3 regions of the Priestia sp. Y58 genome follow, and region 1 is predicted to be linked to each of the others. Evidence: riboswitches for the same ligand, from Rfam matches in the RefSeq annotation. Region 1 holds a riboswitch; each other region holds the start of a gene.
What was found. A riboswitch is a leader RNA that binds a small molecule or an ion and turns the genes downstream of it on or off. The one in region 1 is predicted to bind cobalamin.
Positions count from the first base shown of each region.

Region 2: linked by a shared signal. The riboswitch ahead of nikA (nickel ABC transporter substrate-binding protein) and the one ahead of MMB68_RS10725 (ABC transporter substrate-binding protein) in region 1 are both predicted to bind cobalamin.
Region 3: linked by a shared signal. The riboswitch ahead of MMB68_RS22630 (HoxN/HupN/NixA family nickel/cobalt transporter) and the one ahead of MMB68_RS10725 (ABC transporter substrate-binding protein) in region 1 are both predicted to bind cobalamin.

Region 1 is NZ_JAKWFL010000003.1:137,090-142,267, forward strand. It holds gene MMB68_RS10710 (YpjP family protein) at 1-582, shown strand, start outside; gene MMB68_RS10715 (thioredoxin family protein) at 771-1,085, shown strand; gene MMB68_RS10720 (hypothetical protein) at 1,232-1,366, shown strand; cobalamin riboswitch at 1,502-1,634, shown strand; gene MMB68_RS10725 (ABC transporter substrate-binding protein) at 1,893-2,852, shown strand; gene MMB68_RS10730 (adenosylcobinamide amidohydrolase) at 2,941-3,549, shown strand; gene cbiB (adenosylcobinamide-phosphate synthase CbiB) at 3,554-4,540, shown strand; gene cobD (threonine-phosphate decarboxylase CobD) at 4,515-5,178, shown strand, end outside.
Region 2 is NZ_JAKWFL010000011.1:34,672-39,849, reverse strand. It holds gene MMB68_RS24000 (YfmQ family protein) at 1-213, shown strand, start outside; gene MMB68_RS23995 (hypothetical protein) at 356-529, shown strand; gene MMB68_RS23990 (GNAT family N-acetyltransferase) at 785-1,312, opposite strand; gene nikA (nickel ABC transporter substrate-binding protein) at 1,382-2,923, opposite strand; cobalamin riboswitch at 3,067-3,256, opposite strand; gene ftsZ (cell division protein FtsZ) at 3,259-4,263, opposite strand; gene MMB68_RS23975 (tautomerase family protein) at 4,623-5,012, opposite strand.
Region 3 is NZ_JAKWFL010000009.1:91,486-96,663, reverse strand. It holds gene MMB68_RS22650 (ABC transporter permease) at 1-350, shown strand, start outside; gene MMB68_RS22645 (ABC transporter ATP-binding protein) at 352-1,284, shown strand; gene MMB68_RS22640 (undecaprenyl-diphosphatase) at 1,431-2,024, shown strand; gene MMB68_RS22635 (organic hydroperoxide resistance protein) at 2,176-2,595, shown strand; cobalamin riboswitch at 2,701-2,883, shown strand; gene MMB68_RS22630 (HoxN/HupN/NixA family nickel/cobalt transporter) at 3,017-3,814, shown strand; gene MMB68_RS22625 (M20 family metallopeptidase) at 4,044-5,178, shown strand, end outside.

The sequences.
Region 1 (5,178 bases):
ATGCTAGTTGTATTTATTACAGTATTTACATTTGGGCTTGTCACTCCACCAGAATATTTATACGTTGATGATGCAAAAGCGGACAAGCAACATAAAGCAGGGTATGTAAGAGAAACAACTCCTATCACAGCTGTTATAGAAGATATTCATTTGCCATATGAAGAACCAAAATATGAAGACGTTTCATCATTTGTTACGTATGCAATGGAATCAGCTGAAAAACAGTCAGTGGAAAAATTCGGAACAAAAATTGGACCTGTCATTGAAGATGAATTTCGTCAAGCAGTGTTACCTAAAATTGAAGAAGTGCTGACTGACATTGGCACTGAACGTGAACAGTCGATTCAGAATCTCGAGATAAGCGAGCACCCTGCTGCTGGCTACGGTGAAAAGATTTTCCATGTATATGACCGGGAGACCGGTCAGGACTTAATACGGTTTCATGTACGACGTGAAAATCCTCCAAAAGATGGATACTGGTTTAATTTTCACTATCATGCGGCTGCAGATAATTTTCAAAAGCATTATGATTTAGGGAAAATTTATTGGAACCGAAATATGCCCCCTAAATGGTTTAGCTGATAATAGACACAACATTCTACGATTTCGAAATGTTAGCTTTTTTAAGCTAGCATTTTTTTACGTCTAAAACCGTTATGGTCTAAATAAGCTGAAACATTAGCACAACGATAAAAAAATCGTTTATAATGAAGTCAGACTTCTTACCATAGAATAGGGAGAAGGAACGAATAGATGCTGGAGGTAACACAATGAAACAATTTACGGAAGAAAAACAATTTCGCGAACAAATTAAGAACGAAACACTAAGCGTTGGGATTTTTACGACAACGTGGTGTCCTGATTGCAAACGTTTGGATATGTTCATTAATGAAATCGTTGACGAAAATACAGATAAAGCATGGTTTAAAATTGACAAGGATGAGTTTGAAGAACTTTCTGCTGAAAACAATGTAATGGGTATTCCTTCTCTTCTTGTATATAAAAACGGTGAAAAAATTGCACACTTGCACAGTGCAAATGCTAAAACGCCTGAAGCGGTCCGTGAATTTTTAGCAACTCTTTAATTACCTAAGGAGACTAGGACAAACGTATTTTAGTTGAAGGGAAATCCGAACGATGAATTAAGATTCTTAATGGAGAATCTAACTCGTCCGGATTTTTTCATTGGTAGAGTGAACGTAGGTTTTATGTGTTTAGTTGCTTCTAGCGGTTGATTGGAGAGCAAGGAGAAGACTCCTGCGGGAAAAGCGGAACAGGGGAGACCCCGCAGGAGCGTCAGCGACGAGGAGGCTCACCGGCCGCCCGCGGAAAGCGAAGCCTGGCACGGAAATCAACAGCGCTGTAACAAGCGATTCATATTAGCTTCTTTATCCCATTTGTTCATCTTTAAATTGGAGTGATTTAGTTATGGCTCAACCTCTTTTTTTGTGAGAATTGCTATTTCCATTTTTCGATGAGTGGGGTATACTAGGACAAGTGAATAATCGTAAAGCAATAAGGTCTCAATTTAAAGATTGAGTGAAAAGGGAAGTCTGGTGAAAAACCAGCGCGGTCCCGCCACTGTAAGCGCTTTGTGCGTAAGTCAGGAGACCTGCCTTATTGTTAGCTGTGAAACCTTCGAGGAAGGGTGAAGCAGGGTAATGAACATACATATCAAGTATAGTGAATGGATTCTTTTCCTGCTTATCTTGACGTTACCTGCTTTGCTTTCAATTGAAAGTAAAGCTTTTTTATTTTGAAGCTGCCTGCGAGCAGTATACATAGTCAAAGCGGAAAAACAGGATAGCGCTGCTTTTTGCATGATCATTTGCTTTTTCTTTAACGTGGAGGTTTCGTATTCACAATGAACAATATATAGGGGGAGTATTTAGATGAAAAAATGGCTTTCGTATTCTATTATTGCACTGTTAGTCATCGTACTTGCTGCATGCGGTGCAGGCAGCCAAAGCAACAGTGATAAAAAAACGAAGCAAGATACAGGACAAACGTCACAAGCTGCATTTCCTGTGAAGGTAAAAGACGCGCGTGATAAAGAAATTACGTTAAAAAAACAGCCTAAGAAAATTGTTTCACTAATGCCAAGTAATACGGAGATTGTATATGCCCTTGGCCTTGAAAAAGAATTAGTCGGTGTCACAAGCAACGATGATTATCCTAAAAGCGTAAAGAAAAAAGCGCAGGTAGGAGATATGAACGTTAATGCAGAAAAAGTTATTGCTTTAAATCCTGATTTAGTGCTGGCACACGCTTCAAGTATGGGCGTTTCGGATGAAGTATTTAAACAAATTGAAAGTGCGGGGATTCCGGTATTTGTTGTAAAAGATTCAACAACGTTTGATACGGTTTATGATTCTATTACGCAAATCGGTAAATTAACGGGCAAAACAAAAGAAGCTAATCAAACAATTAAAGACATGAAAGAAAAAGTAGCTTCAATTGAGAAAAAAGCAAAAACGATTTCAAAAGAAGATCGTAAAAAAGTATGGATAGAGGTATCAGGAGCTCCTGAGATTTATACAACAGGAAAAGGTACGTTCATGAACGAAATGCTTACTATGATCGGTGCTGATAACGTAGCGGCTAGTGAAAAGGGTTGGGTTAAGTTTTCTGAAGAGCAAGTTGTTAAGTTAAACCCTGACGTTATTATCGCAACGTATGATGCAGACAAAAATGAGATTATGAAGCGTCCCGCTTGGAGCAGCATGACTGCTGTAAAAGAGGGTAACATCGAGAAGGTTGACCAAAACAAAATCAACCGCTTAGGACCTCGTATTGTAGATGGCTTAGAGGACTTAGCAAAAGCAGTATACCCTGAGGTGTACAATAAATAAGAAGAGGGACCATATTCCAGTTCGAATTGAAAAGGGGATTGGTCCCTTTTCACATCTTAAAATTGAAGAACGGCCTGAGCTTTTAATTATGAAAACCGAGACTTCTTATAAAACATACAGCTCAGGGGTTTTAGGAACAGGCATTACGGAAACGGACACCTTTTACAATCGATTTGTTCACAAAGACTATTATTCAGATACTCCTTCTTTGGAGTATGAGCAATATTTGATGAAAGAAAATGTGCGCCATGAGCAAATCGTAGGGTTGATGACAGCTGTTTGGTTAAAAGAAAGAGCAGTTTACTGTTATGAAGGCTACGGAGTAAGAGTAGCTTCCGTGATAACGGCTGGAGTAGGAAACGCAGTAGATATTACAGCTGACGAAGCTGTGCCGTTCTATTCCTCTCCCGGTACAATTAATATGTTTTTTTTCGTTGAAGGTACGCTTACGGATGCTGCGTTTTTACAGCTTTTTATTGCGGCCACAGAAGCCAAAACAAAAACGCTGTCACAGCTGGGTATCATAGATCCAGCTACAAAGACGATTGCTACAGGAACATCTACGGACAGCATCTCAGTTGCAGCGTCTCAGCAAGGAACATTATATGAATATGCAGGCTCTATGACCGCTTTAGGTCAAGCGGTAGCCAAGCTGGTGAAAATAAGCTTAGAGCAGGGACTTAAGGGAAAGAGGTGAAGAAGTGAGTATTACACAAGCGATAATTGCACACATGACGGCCATGACGATTGCTTTAGTAATTGACCGAATTATAGGCGACCCTGAAAATTGGCCGCATCCCGTTCGTTGGTTTGGCAAGTGGATTTATTGGATGGATTCCAGATTAAATAAAGGTGCAGGAAAACGATTCAAAGGATTTCTTCTTGTGATAAGTATGGCTGTGCTCGCAGGAGTTGTTCCCTTTTTGTTCCTCCATGCTTTATACGAAGTTCATTTTATACTAGGTGTTTTAGTAGAGGGCGTAATGATTGCGACTACTATATCCACTCGTTCTTTAAGCGAAGCTGCTTATAAGGTACAAAAGCCGCTTCAGCTAGGAGATATGGAGAAAGCTAGATATGAAGTAAGCATGATTGTGGGACGAGATACAGATCGTTTGTCAGAAGGAGAAATTGCCAGAGCGACGGTAGAGACCGTGGCTGAAAATACAAGTGATGGTATTACAGCTCCGCTTTTTTATGCATTTATAGGAGGAGGAGCCCTAGCCTTTTTTTACCGAGCTATTAACACATGCGATTCAATGGTTGGGTATAAAAATGAACGCTACTTTCTGTTCGGCTATTTTAGTGCAAAAACCGATGACGTATTAAACTATATTCCAAGTCGGTTAACTGCAGTGGTGATGACCGCTGTTAATGTAGCAAAAAGCCAGTATTCTCTTTGGCATGTAACGAGTTTGATTAAGCGCGATGCTAAGAAGCATCCAAGTCCAAATAGCGGATACGGGGAAAGCGCAGTGGCTGCTCTTTTAGGTATTCAACTAGGCGGGCTTAATACATATAAAGGCATAGAATCTAATCGTGCAAAAATGGGTGAACCACTCATTCCCCTGCAAGCCGGTCATATTGAACAAGCTGTTTTCATTATGAAAAGGACGGTCTATGCTACGTGGTTATTATATCTTTTGTTAGGAGGAGTTATTAGTGCTATTACCTACACATGGAGCTAATCCTACTGTCTTTTTAAAAGCAATAGGGGCCAAGAATTTATCGCATCTAAAAGACTTTAGCGTGAACACAAATCCTTTAGGGGCTCCCCTTGTGCTTCACGAAAAGTGGAACAAATTCAAGGATGCAGCGTTTAGTTATCCTGATCCCCAAGTAACAGACCTGAAAAATAAACTTGCAGCTCATCATCATGTTTCAGCTGCTCAAGTGCTGCCTACAAATGGCGCCGCTGAAGCGTTTTTCCTTATTGCTTCGTTATTTTCAGGAGAGAAAGCAGGGATTGTACAGCCGACTTTCGTTGAATATGAACAGGCAAGTAAAGCTTATGGATGTGAAGTGACATACGTTCCTTTAGCTGAAGAAAATGGCTGGAGCTGGGATATAGAGTTGATTATGAGCATTCTTCCGGACATAAAAGTACTGTGGATTTGCCATCCAAATAATCCAACGGGCGTTATGTATAGTCATGAGGAATGGATGAAAGTAGTAAAAGCTGCTGCTCATCATGGTACATACTTAATGATTGATGAGGCATTTATTGATTTTGTCGAACATCAGCCTTCATTTGATTCTCTTGTTCTGGATTATGAGCATATTATTGTTGTGCGTTCCATGACAAAGATGTTTAATATTGCCGGGC
Region 2 (5,178 bases), on a different contig from region 1:
CATGAAGGAAATAAGGACTATTATAAACACCTAGAAGACAGTGAAACTCCACTGGTTATCGATACGAAAAAAGGAAAAAACGATGTTCGATTATGCGTATACAGTTATCATGATCACGTCGATGTCGTAAAACAGTATAAAAAGAAAATTATTGCTTACAGCCTGCTGTCTGATCACCTTCAAAAGCAGTCCATAACAGCTGACCTAGCTTAAACCAGTCGCCTACAAGGCGGCTTTTTTAGTTTTTAGTTTTAGGTTGAAGCTACCTTATTTAAAAATACCAAACTTTAACATTAATTCTAATGCTATAATATAAATTAATAGAATTTTCTAACTTTTTAAGAGGTGATGGATAATGCTTTCTTTGTTAGGGTTTGGAATGATTGCGACTTTTCTTTCTTTTCAAATGGGCCTTTGGGACAACTATTGTCATGACGATTACAGCCATTTCAAAGAATGCTATTTCCTTTTAGAATACTACCATAAAAAGGAAGCCGACTACCATAAGGCAGTCGGCTCACACATGTAGGATATTGATTTAACACTAACAAAGTACAACACAACACTAGTAATTATATAATATATTTCATTATTTTGAAAGCGATTTCATATATATTTTTAAAAATATTTTGTTATTTGTTTTTCATAGAAAAAAACCACGCTTCAGCCAATTCGAAACGTGGTTCTTTTCTGTAAGGACTTGCCCTACAGGCTATAAATGTAAGTACGCTTATTATAGCATGAGCTCTTATCTAGATTCTATGGTAATTACTGTATAATATCGTTACATTACGACTGGTTGTATTTTTCTGTCCATGTGCAGCGTATTCCATGGCTCTTCCTGTTCAGCAAGCCTTTCGATAAAACCTTGTGAAGTCCAAAATGGGATAGCCCCCGGTAAAAAAGGATGAGTATGCAGATACAACGTGTCATAAAAATGATTTTGAGCAAATTGTTCCACTGCTTTTAACAGCTGCTGTCCAATGCCTAGACGCCGGTACGCTGGATCGACATAGCATTTTACAATCTCAGCTGCAGTTTTATGTTCATATTGCTTTTTTAATGCATGAAACCTTCCATCGTAAGCGTATAAACCAATTGTTCCAATTACTTGTTGATTTTCCGTAACAGCTGCAAAAAAAGCAGCGTCTTTCGCTTGAACGTAATGTTCATTAAAATGAAGCAAATCCACAGGAAGCTGATTTTTTTCCAGCATAGGAAATAGCTCATTCCGCATATTCATGACAAACTGAACCACTTTCGCATCCTTTTCTGTTACTTCTTTAATTTGATACATTTGTACTTCTTGCACGTTTACTGTCACATCCTTTTATCTATCATTGTATACTTTCTCGTTTTCCTATAGGAACAACAATATTGACTACGGCGTTACGTCTAAATGCTGAGTCAGCATATAATACTCGCTTGGATTTGTTGTCCAATTTTTCACTTGTTGATTATAAGCAACAACAATGTTTGGATGTACAATCGATGATGTCAGCATTTTTCTATTAATCAAAGCGGTTGCTTGCTTGGCTAGCTGATTTCGTTTTGCGTCATCTACGGTTGAATTTAACTGTTCTATCATTTTTGTTAGCGTATCGTCATTAATCCGACTGGCATTTAAACCACCGCCCGGCAAATAGTTCGTGCTTAAATAATAGCTGGCATCCCCTCTAGGTGCTGTGATAAGGCTGTACAATGCTAAATCCCAATCATCTTTTGCCATTACATATTCATCGCTATCTTCAACTAGGTGAATCTTAATAGTAATTCCTAACTCTTTCGCATTAGACTGTATAAGCTGAGCAATTAAAGGCAGTTCTGGCAGAGAGCTGTATGTGACAAGAGAGAGCGATAGTGACTTTCCATTTTTGATTGCTTTGTCATTTTTGATTTGATAGCCTGCTTTCTCTAAATATTTTCTAGCAGATGTCATACCTCTTTGCTCGTTAGCAGTATTATCAGCAAAAGGAAATTGAGGTAAAAATGGACCTCGAGCCGCTGCCGCTTGATTGTTCATTATGCTACTGACAATTTCTTTTCGGTTCAATAAAGTATCGATAGCTTTTCTTACATTTTCGTCTTTTAATGAGTCATTGGTTTGATTATAAAGCAATAAATGAGTACGCACACTAGGTACTCCACTTACTTTGAAAGACGAATTCGCTTGTAAAGTGCTCAAGCTTTCTAAAGGCGGCCGATAAATAATATCCGCTGTCCCGGACTGAAGAGCCGCAACTCGCGCATTAGCATCTTCGTTAAATGCAAAGATCGCATTTTTCAATTTCACTTTTCCATTCCAATAATGTTCATATCTTTCTAACTTCACTTGATTTCCTTGATCGAAAGTCAAAACGTGAAATGGCCCTGTACCAATGGGCTTCTTAGCTATATTAGAAACATCAACATCTATAATAGCTGTGTTTGGATGCACTAACTCAGAAGGAAATTTAGGCATTGGTTCTTTTAATGTAATTGTCAGCGCATGACTGTTCGCTTTCATTTCTTTAATATTTAAAGCGTTTTTCATCGCATAGCTTTGATCTATCGTTCTTTGAAGAGAAGACTTAACGGCATTTGCATCCAGCGCTTTTCCATTTTGAAACGTGATGTTCTTTCTTATCATAAATGTCCATGTAAGGCCGTTATCTTTCGTTTCCCACTTTTCAGCAAGCCAAGGCTTTATTTTTAAATCGTCGCTGATTTTAACAAGCGTCTCCCCTACTCCCGCACGAACTGCTGTATAATTATCGTCCCTATGAGGATCAAGCGTTGCAGATGTAAAATTAAATAAAAACGTCACACTTTTATCCGTTTTCTTTCTTTCTTTTATACTTACGCTCTCTTCATTAGGAGCGCAAGCAGTGAGGCAAAGTAACACGAGAAATATCATAGATACGAGTTTTTTATTATTTATCATTGATTTTTCCACCTTCTATTTTAATACACAAAAAAGCACTTCTAAAAAGAAGTGCTTGTCTTCACAACAAATTCAGATAAACGTATCCCTTGTTTATCTTATTTTTGATTCTGCCAAAACACCTCCCTATCCTCGTAGGTTATTGTGTGCTGAGATTTATGGCAGGTCTCCTGGCTTCAAGTCATTGCCTTATACCGCCTTCCCGTCTCTAAATAGACAGTGGCTTTTTGACATAAGGCTCCTTGTTACAGTGGCGGGACCGCTCCGGATTTGCACCGGATTCCCTTTTAAGGCAATTGAAAAACAATTGCTACCATAAAAGCTGGTTATTTAATTTAGTAGCGTGCTCTTGAAACTCTAGAAGTAGAAGCTGATGGTGAAACATCTTCATCATCAAATCCAGTGGCAATAACGGTTACCATCATTTCGTCCTTTAAATCTTCATTAATCACAGATCCAAAAATCATATTTAAGTCCTGATCAGAAGCGGACGTGACAATATCTGCTGCTTCCTGTACTTCGTAAAGACTCAAGCTGCTGCCGCTCGTAATGTTCAACAGCACGCCTCGTGCTCCATCAATCGATGCATCTAGCAGCGGACTAGAAATCGCTTTTTTCGCTGCTTCAATTGCCCGGTCTGATCCGGAAGCTCGTCCGATACCCATAAGCGCAAATCCTTGATTAGACATGATTGTTTTTACATCAGCAAAGTCAAGGTTAATCAGCCCCGGCACAGCGATTAAATCTGAAATACCTTGAATACCTTGGCGAAGAACATTATCTGCTTCACGGAATGCTTCAAGCATAGGCGTCTTTTTATCGACAATTTCAAGCAAGCGGTCGTTTGGAATCACAATAAGGGTATCTACCGATTCATTCATCGCAGTAATACCGCCTACTGCTTGCTTCGTACGTTTATTTCCTTCAAACTTGAACGGGCGAGTGACTACTCCAATTGTTAAAGCATTTAGTTCACGGGCAATTTGGGCAATAACCGGAGCTGCTCCAGTACCAGTTCCTCCGCCCATGCCAGCTGTTACGAATACCATATCTGCGCCTTGCAGTACTTCTTGAATTTGTTCTCTGCTTTCTTCGGCTGCTTCTCTTCCCACTTCTGGATTAGCTCCTGCACCTAATCCTCGCGTTAAGGCCGCACCAATCTGCATTTTCACATCTGCTTTAGATAAGTTAAGCGCCTGAGCATCCGTATTAACGGCGATAAATTCTACTCCTTGTACACCGTGTTCAATCATACGGTTAACGGTGTTATTTCCTCCACCGCCGACCCCAATTACTTTAATTCGCACCAGTGGCGATACATCTGCATCAAATCCAAACATTCTAAGTTCCTCCTCAATGATCAAAATTACTTTCTCTTATTATCCGAAAAAACACGTGAAGAACCTTTTACTCCTATGTTTAACGCGTAACTGTTCTTTTGTTTTACAGATTTTATACACTTCTCTTTTAACCTTTAAATCTTTACATCTTTATGTAAATTTATTGTTGTTCTAAAATTAGTACGCCGAACTCTTTTATGGTTTTTCCACTCAAAATGGCATATAAGCTTATTGTATCATTCATTTGACAGATGTCTGTATTTAATTTTGAGTAAGATGTGACTAAGAGAATAATATTTTTATAGACAAAATGAGAAAAAGCCCTTAGAAATAAGGGCTTCTCTAGATAATAAACCGTTTTATAATTTCCCAGTTAAGAATTGAGCTTCTCCCATGCCAAAGCTCCAGTCAGCATTACCATTTTCAACAATCGAAATCATAATGTCGTTTGGCTGAATGCCGCAGCTCTCTCCAAGCTCTTTTACAATTAATCTGTAAAGAGCTTGCTTTTGCTCTTCTGTTCGCTGTTTGCTTGTTACGCTTATAATAACCAAATCCTTGCTTCTCTCAAAGCCAAGACCTGTATCTTCAATAATCATTTCATGAGCAGGATGCTGATGTACAATTTGATAACGATCGCGTTCTGGCACGCCAAAGGCTTCTAGCATCGCTCGGTGAGCAGCGTCTAGTAATGTTTTTAACTCTTTTTCATCTCTTCCTTCTATTACATCAAATCTAAGTAATGGCATACTAAGTAACCTCCAGCTTTTTGTCTAATGTATTATTGCTTCATCATATCACAACTATCATTTGTTAAAAAAAGATATGCTATTCACAATGTGCTCTCTAGTGAAAGAGACCTCAAACGCTTCAATAAAAGCTGAACCTAATAAAAAGAAATGAGCAGCATAACGG
Region 3 (5,178 bases), on a different contig from region 1:
GTATCTCTATTTCATTTCTACTGATTGCGTTTATTTCGCATCATTTTTCTTTTTATATATTTTTAGAGTGCCTGCTATTCACCGTTTGTATCATTTCATTTGTTTTAATGCTTTCAGCTTTAATGCCAAGCCCAACTCATACTATGTTTTTATCAATTATGTTATCGCTTGTTCTACCGGTACTGAGCGTGTGGAGCATATTTTCATCAAAAGCGTACATTGCATGGTTTAAGTATGTGACACCTTACTACTATTTAAAGCTGGAGAAAGGGTATCTAACAGTTCTTCTTGTTTTTGCAGCACTTTGTTTATGCACGGCACTTTGGAGTTTTAAAAGGAGAGAAGTATAATATGTATGCCATTGAAACAAGTAAATTAACTAAAAAATATGGATCTAAAACAGTTGTTAACGGTATTAATTTACAGGTACCACAAGGAGAAATTTACGGGTTTTTAGGAAGAAACGGAGCAGGGAAGTCTACCTTTATTAATATGCTTACCGGCGTTTCATTTCCTTCAGCAGGAGAATTTACGCTGCTGGGACAGAGTGATATTGATTTAGAGCTTCAGCAGAAAATAGGCGTTCTTCCTGACTATGCTAACTTTTATGATGAGATGACAGCGCTCAATCATTTGCACTATTTTTTAAAGATAAACGGCCATCGTTTTTCGAAAGAACACTGTAGTAATGTACTGAAGAAAGTAGGATTAGAAGGACATGAGCATCAGAAAGTTGGAAAGTTTTCATTTGGAATGAAAAAGAAGTTAGGAATTGCTCAAGCAATTGTGACAGACCCAGATCTTATCTTTTTAGATGAACCAACTTCTGGAGTAGATATTGAATCTGCTCTCCACATTCATGAACTAATAAGAGAACTCCAAAATCAAGGCAAGACAATTTTTATGACGTCTCATAATTTAAATGAAGTTGAGAAGATTTGTACACGTGTAGCGATTATGAAAAATGGGGTCATTTTAACAGAAGGTACAATGGAAGAGCTGCGCTTTCAATATCAAGCGAAAAAAACGGTGATGATCAAACATGATCCTTATCCAAACAGTCGCAAAGAATACATTCAACAGTTTTTCCGTACGTTGAGTCCCGAAGTTGAATACCATCACATGTACACAAAAGTGATGCTTCAAAAAGAAAGAAATATTCCTCTTATTATTCGTGAATTGATTCAATGCGGCATCGACATTTATCAAGTTCACGTCGAAGAACCTTCTTTAGAAGAAATCTTTTTGCAAAAAAATATTGTGGATCACTCACAGGTGAGTTAATGAGCGACAGTCTGTTGATTTACTACTCAGCCTGACTACATTATCTATAAATACCAGTTAGGAAGCTTCTGACAAAAACATGTTCATTTTCCCAAGAAACTGATAAGATAGCTAATGACATTTAAAAATAAGAAAGGATTTCGATTATGTTATCAGCTATTAATTCAGTAGACTATACCATTTTCCATGCGGTGAATCAGTACGCCTCGCATGTGAAGTTTGTAGATTCGCTGATGGTATTCTTTGCAGATTATGCCCAGTATGTACTTATTGTTTTACTCGGCTTGTTTTTACTTATTAATAAAAACGGCAGCCGTGTTGTAGCATTTCAAGCTTTATGTGCTTGTGCCACAGGAGTCATTATCAATAAAGTGATTAGTTTATTTGCTTATCGAGATCGTCCGTTTATCTCTCACCACGTGAATCAGCTTATTGATCACGCCGCAAATTCTTCATTTCCAAGCGATCATGCTACATCTGCATTAGTTATCACTTTTACCATTTGGCTGCATTTCAAACGTTCAGGGCGCATGTGGGTTGTCATGGGCGTACTCATTGCCTTTTCACGCGTATGGGTTGGCGTTCATTATCCATTTGATGTGTTAACAGGAGCCGTTTTAGGCTGCGTGCTGGCGCTGTTTATTCATTATGTTATTTTTAATACGAAACTGATGAGGGCTATTACCAACTTGTCTATTTTTCGAAAATCAGCTTATGACGAACAGTCTCAATATTATTAAGAAAAAGTCGCAAATACGCGGCTTTTTTTATTGGGAAATTTTTAATGTATTTAATACTTGTTTTTTAAAATTAAATTGTGTACAATTAAATTACAGAAACGATAAATAAAAATTTTTAATAAAGTTAATGAAAAAGAGGAGAGGTTTATACATGAAAGCTTTATATGAAACAACAGTCGTTAACACAGGTGGAAGAACAGGAGAAGTTCACTCTTTAGATAACATCTTTAACTTAGACGTTGCAACACCTCCAGCGCTTGGTGGAGAAGCAACAACAGCAACAAACCCAGAGCAGCTATTTGCAGCTGGATACAGTGCTTGTTTCAACAGCGCGTTAGAATTTATGTTGAAAAAACATAACGTAGAAATCAAAAGCAGTGAAGTAAAAGCTACTGTTCAGCTGCTTCCTGATAAAGCTGATCAAGGAGTGAAAATTAGAGTAGCGCTTGAAGCTCATATCGAAGGCTTAGATTTAGAAACAGCTAAAAAATATGTAGACCTAGCCCATTCATACTGCCCGTATTCAAAAGCAATCAGCGGCAACGTAGACGTAACGGTAGAAGTAGTTTAATTGCTTTAAAAAGCCCTGCTAAGCATGTAAAGCTTAGCAGGGCTTTTTTATTTGAATTTTCTCTATTCATTTGTAAGAAGTACTAGTATAATGAGGAAGAAAATGAATCATTCGCACAGTTTAGGTGCTCTTACATAGCGTAAGAGGTAACAGGGAATCGAGTGCAAATCTCGAGCGGTCCAGCCACTGTAAGCAGGGAGTTTTCTATCTTATCGTCACTCAAAACGGGGAAGGCGGTAGAAAATGATGATCTCAAGCCAGGAGACCTACCTATTCTGTACACTTGACTCTTCTAGGAAAGAGGCGGTGTATCAAGGTACGCAGTGAGCAATTGCTGTTTATTTTCATATGCCGACACATCCTCAATTTCTATAGAATTGAGGCTTTTTTACGTTTTATTTTAAAAAAAGGAGTGTAGGAAATGGAAGGTTTATCAGTTTTTTTACTTGTCTTTTTATTAGGAATCAGGCACGGATTGGATGCAGATCACTTAGCTTTTATTGACGGCCAGACTCGATATAATTGGCGAATGGGCAGCCGTTTTGCCCCTTGGGTCGGAACGCTGTTTTCACTAGGTCACGGAGGAATGGTGGCCGTCACGGCCGGAGTGCTGGGCGTGGTGATGAAAAATTTTACGTTTCCATCATATTTCGATCATTTTGCATCTTGGGTATCTATTATCTCTCTATTTCTGATTGGGACATTAAACACATATCATTTGCTTCGAACTAAAAATAAAGAAGAAGATTTTCAGCTGAGCGGATTAAAAGGGAAGTTTATTCCGAAAATCGCAAAAGGAACAACGAATCCTTTTTTAATTATTCTTGTAGGGGCATTGTTCGCTTTAGCAGCCGAAACGGTCAGTCAAACGGCGGTGTGGTCTCTAGCTGTAGGGAACGCAGGCAAGTATACGCCGCTTTTGTTGGGACTAGTATTTATGTTTGGTATGATGCTTACAGATACAATCGATTCGATGATTGTACATAAAATGGTGAATGAATCGAGCAAATTTGGACAATCTGCTTCCCGCTTGATGGGCTGGGTTATTGTTGTCCTCGCGTATGGTGTGTCGTTCTATTTAGCATTCACTTTCTTTAACCCATGGGCCGAAGTAAACTTTGAAATGGTTGGCGTTATTCTGTTTATTTTTTTAGTGTCTATGTTTGTTTTTGTGAGTGTGAAGTCAAAAGGGAAAAATATTAAAATAAATGTCAATTAGTCAAACGAAAGCTTTAATCTGTTGAAGATTGAAGCTTTTTTGTATGAATTTGTTGAAGTTTATGGCTATTTTCAGTCGGTTATGAATAAGTTAAAGTATTATCTGTATTTAAAGGATGGAAAATTGTCTGAAAACCATTATAATTAAGGATAATTTAAGGTCGTTATGTGAAACGTAGAACATAGTTATACGTACGATAAATAAAAGCATTTAATGCAAGCAGCAGGGGTTGTTTGGAGGAGGAATTGATTTGAGTCAGGTAATGGTAGAACAAAGCGTATTTAGTTATTTAAAAGAACATGAACAAGAGATGCTTGAAGATTTAGTTGGATTTGTGAAAAAAGAATCACCGTCCTACAGTAAAGAGTTAGTAGATCAGTGTGGAATGTATTTAACGCAGCTGTTTCAAAAGCGTTTAGGGGTAGGGTACGAAATTATAGAAGAAAAAGAAGTAGGAAACCACTTGAAATTTACGATTGGAGAAGGAGAAAAGCAGCTTTTAATCATCGGTCACTTTGACACGGTATGGGAAAAGGGAAGGCTGAGTCTAAGAACAGAGGGAAACAAGCTGTACGGTCCGGGAATTTTAGACATGAAAGGCGGCATTGTGCAATCTATATGGGCGATTAAAGCGATTCAAGAGCTTGGTTTATCACTCGATAAAAAAATTGTGTTTTTCTGCAATTCGGATGAAGAGATTGGGTCAATTTCTTCTAAAAAATATATAGAAGAAGAAGCACAAAGAAGTGAAGCAGTGCTAGTAGCGGAACCGGCGGTGGCGGGTTCAGGCGCGTTAAAAACGTCGCGCAAAGGAGCGGGAATTTTCACCGTAAAAGCATGGGGACGAGCAGCACACGCGGGTAATCACCACAAAGAAGGAATCAATGCGATTGAAGAGCTGGCGCGCCAAGTGATTTTCTTGCAGGGCTTAACAGATTATGAAAAAGGTACAACGGTGAACGTTGGGACATTTACGGGAGGCAGCGGTACAAATGTGGTGCCGGAATATGCAGAAGCGCACGTGGATTTACGTGTTTCTACAGAAGAAGAAGCAAAACGCATGACGGATATTATTTTGAATTTAACACCCATTTTAAAAGGAATTAAGCTCGAAGTAACGGGAGGCATGAATCGTCCTCCGATGGTCAAGTCTAAACAAACGGAAGAGTTATTTGAATGCGCTCAGTCAATCGCGGCCAAACTGGGTATGAAATTAGAAGAAGCAGCTGTTGGAGGCGGAAGTGATGGCAATTTTACAGCGGCCATTGGCGTTCCCACGTTGGATGGATTAGGAGCATGCGGAAAAGGAATACATGCGGAATATGAACATATTCAAATTGATACGTTGTCCGAGCGCTCTTCTT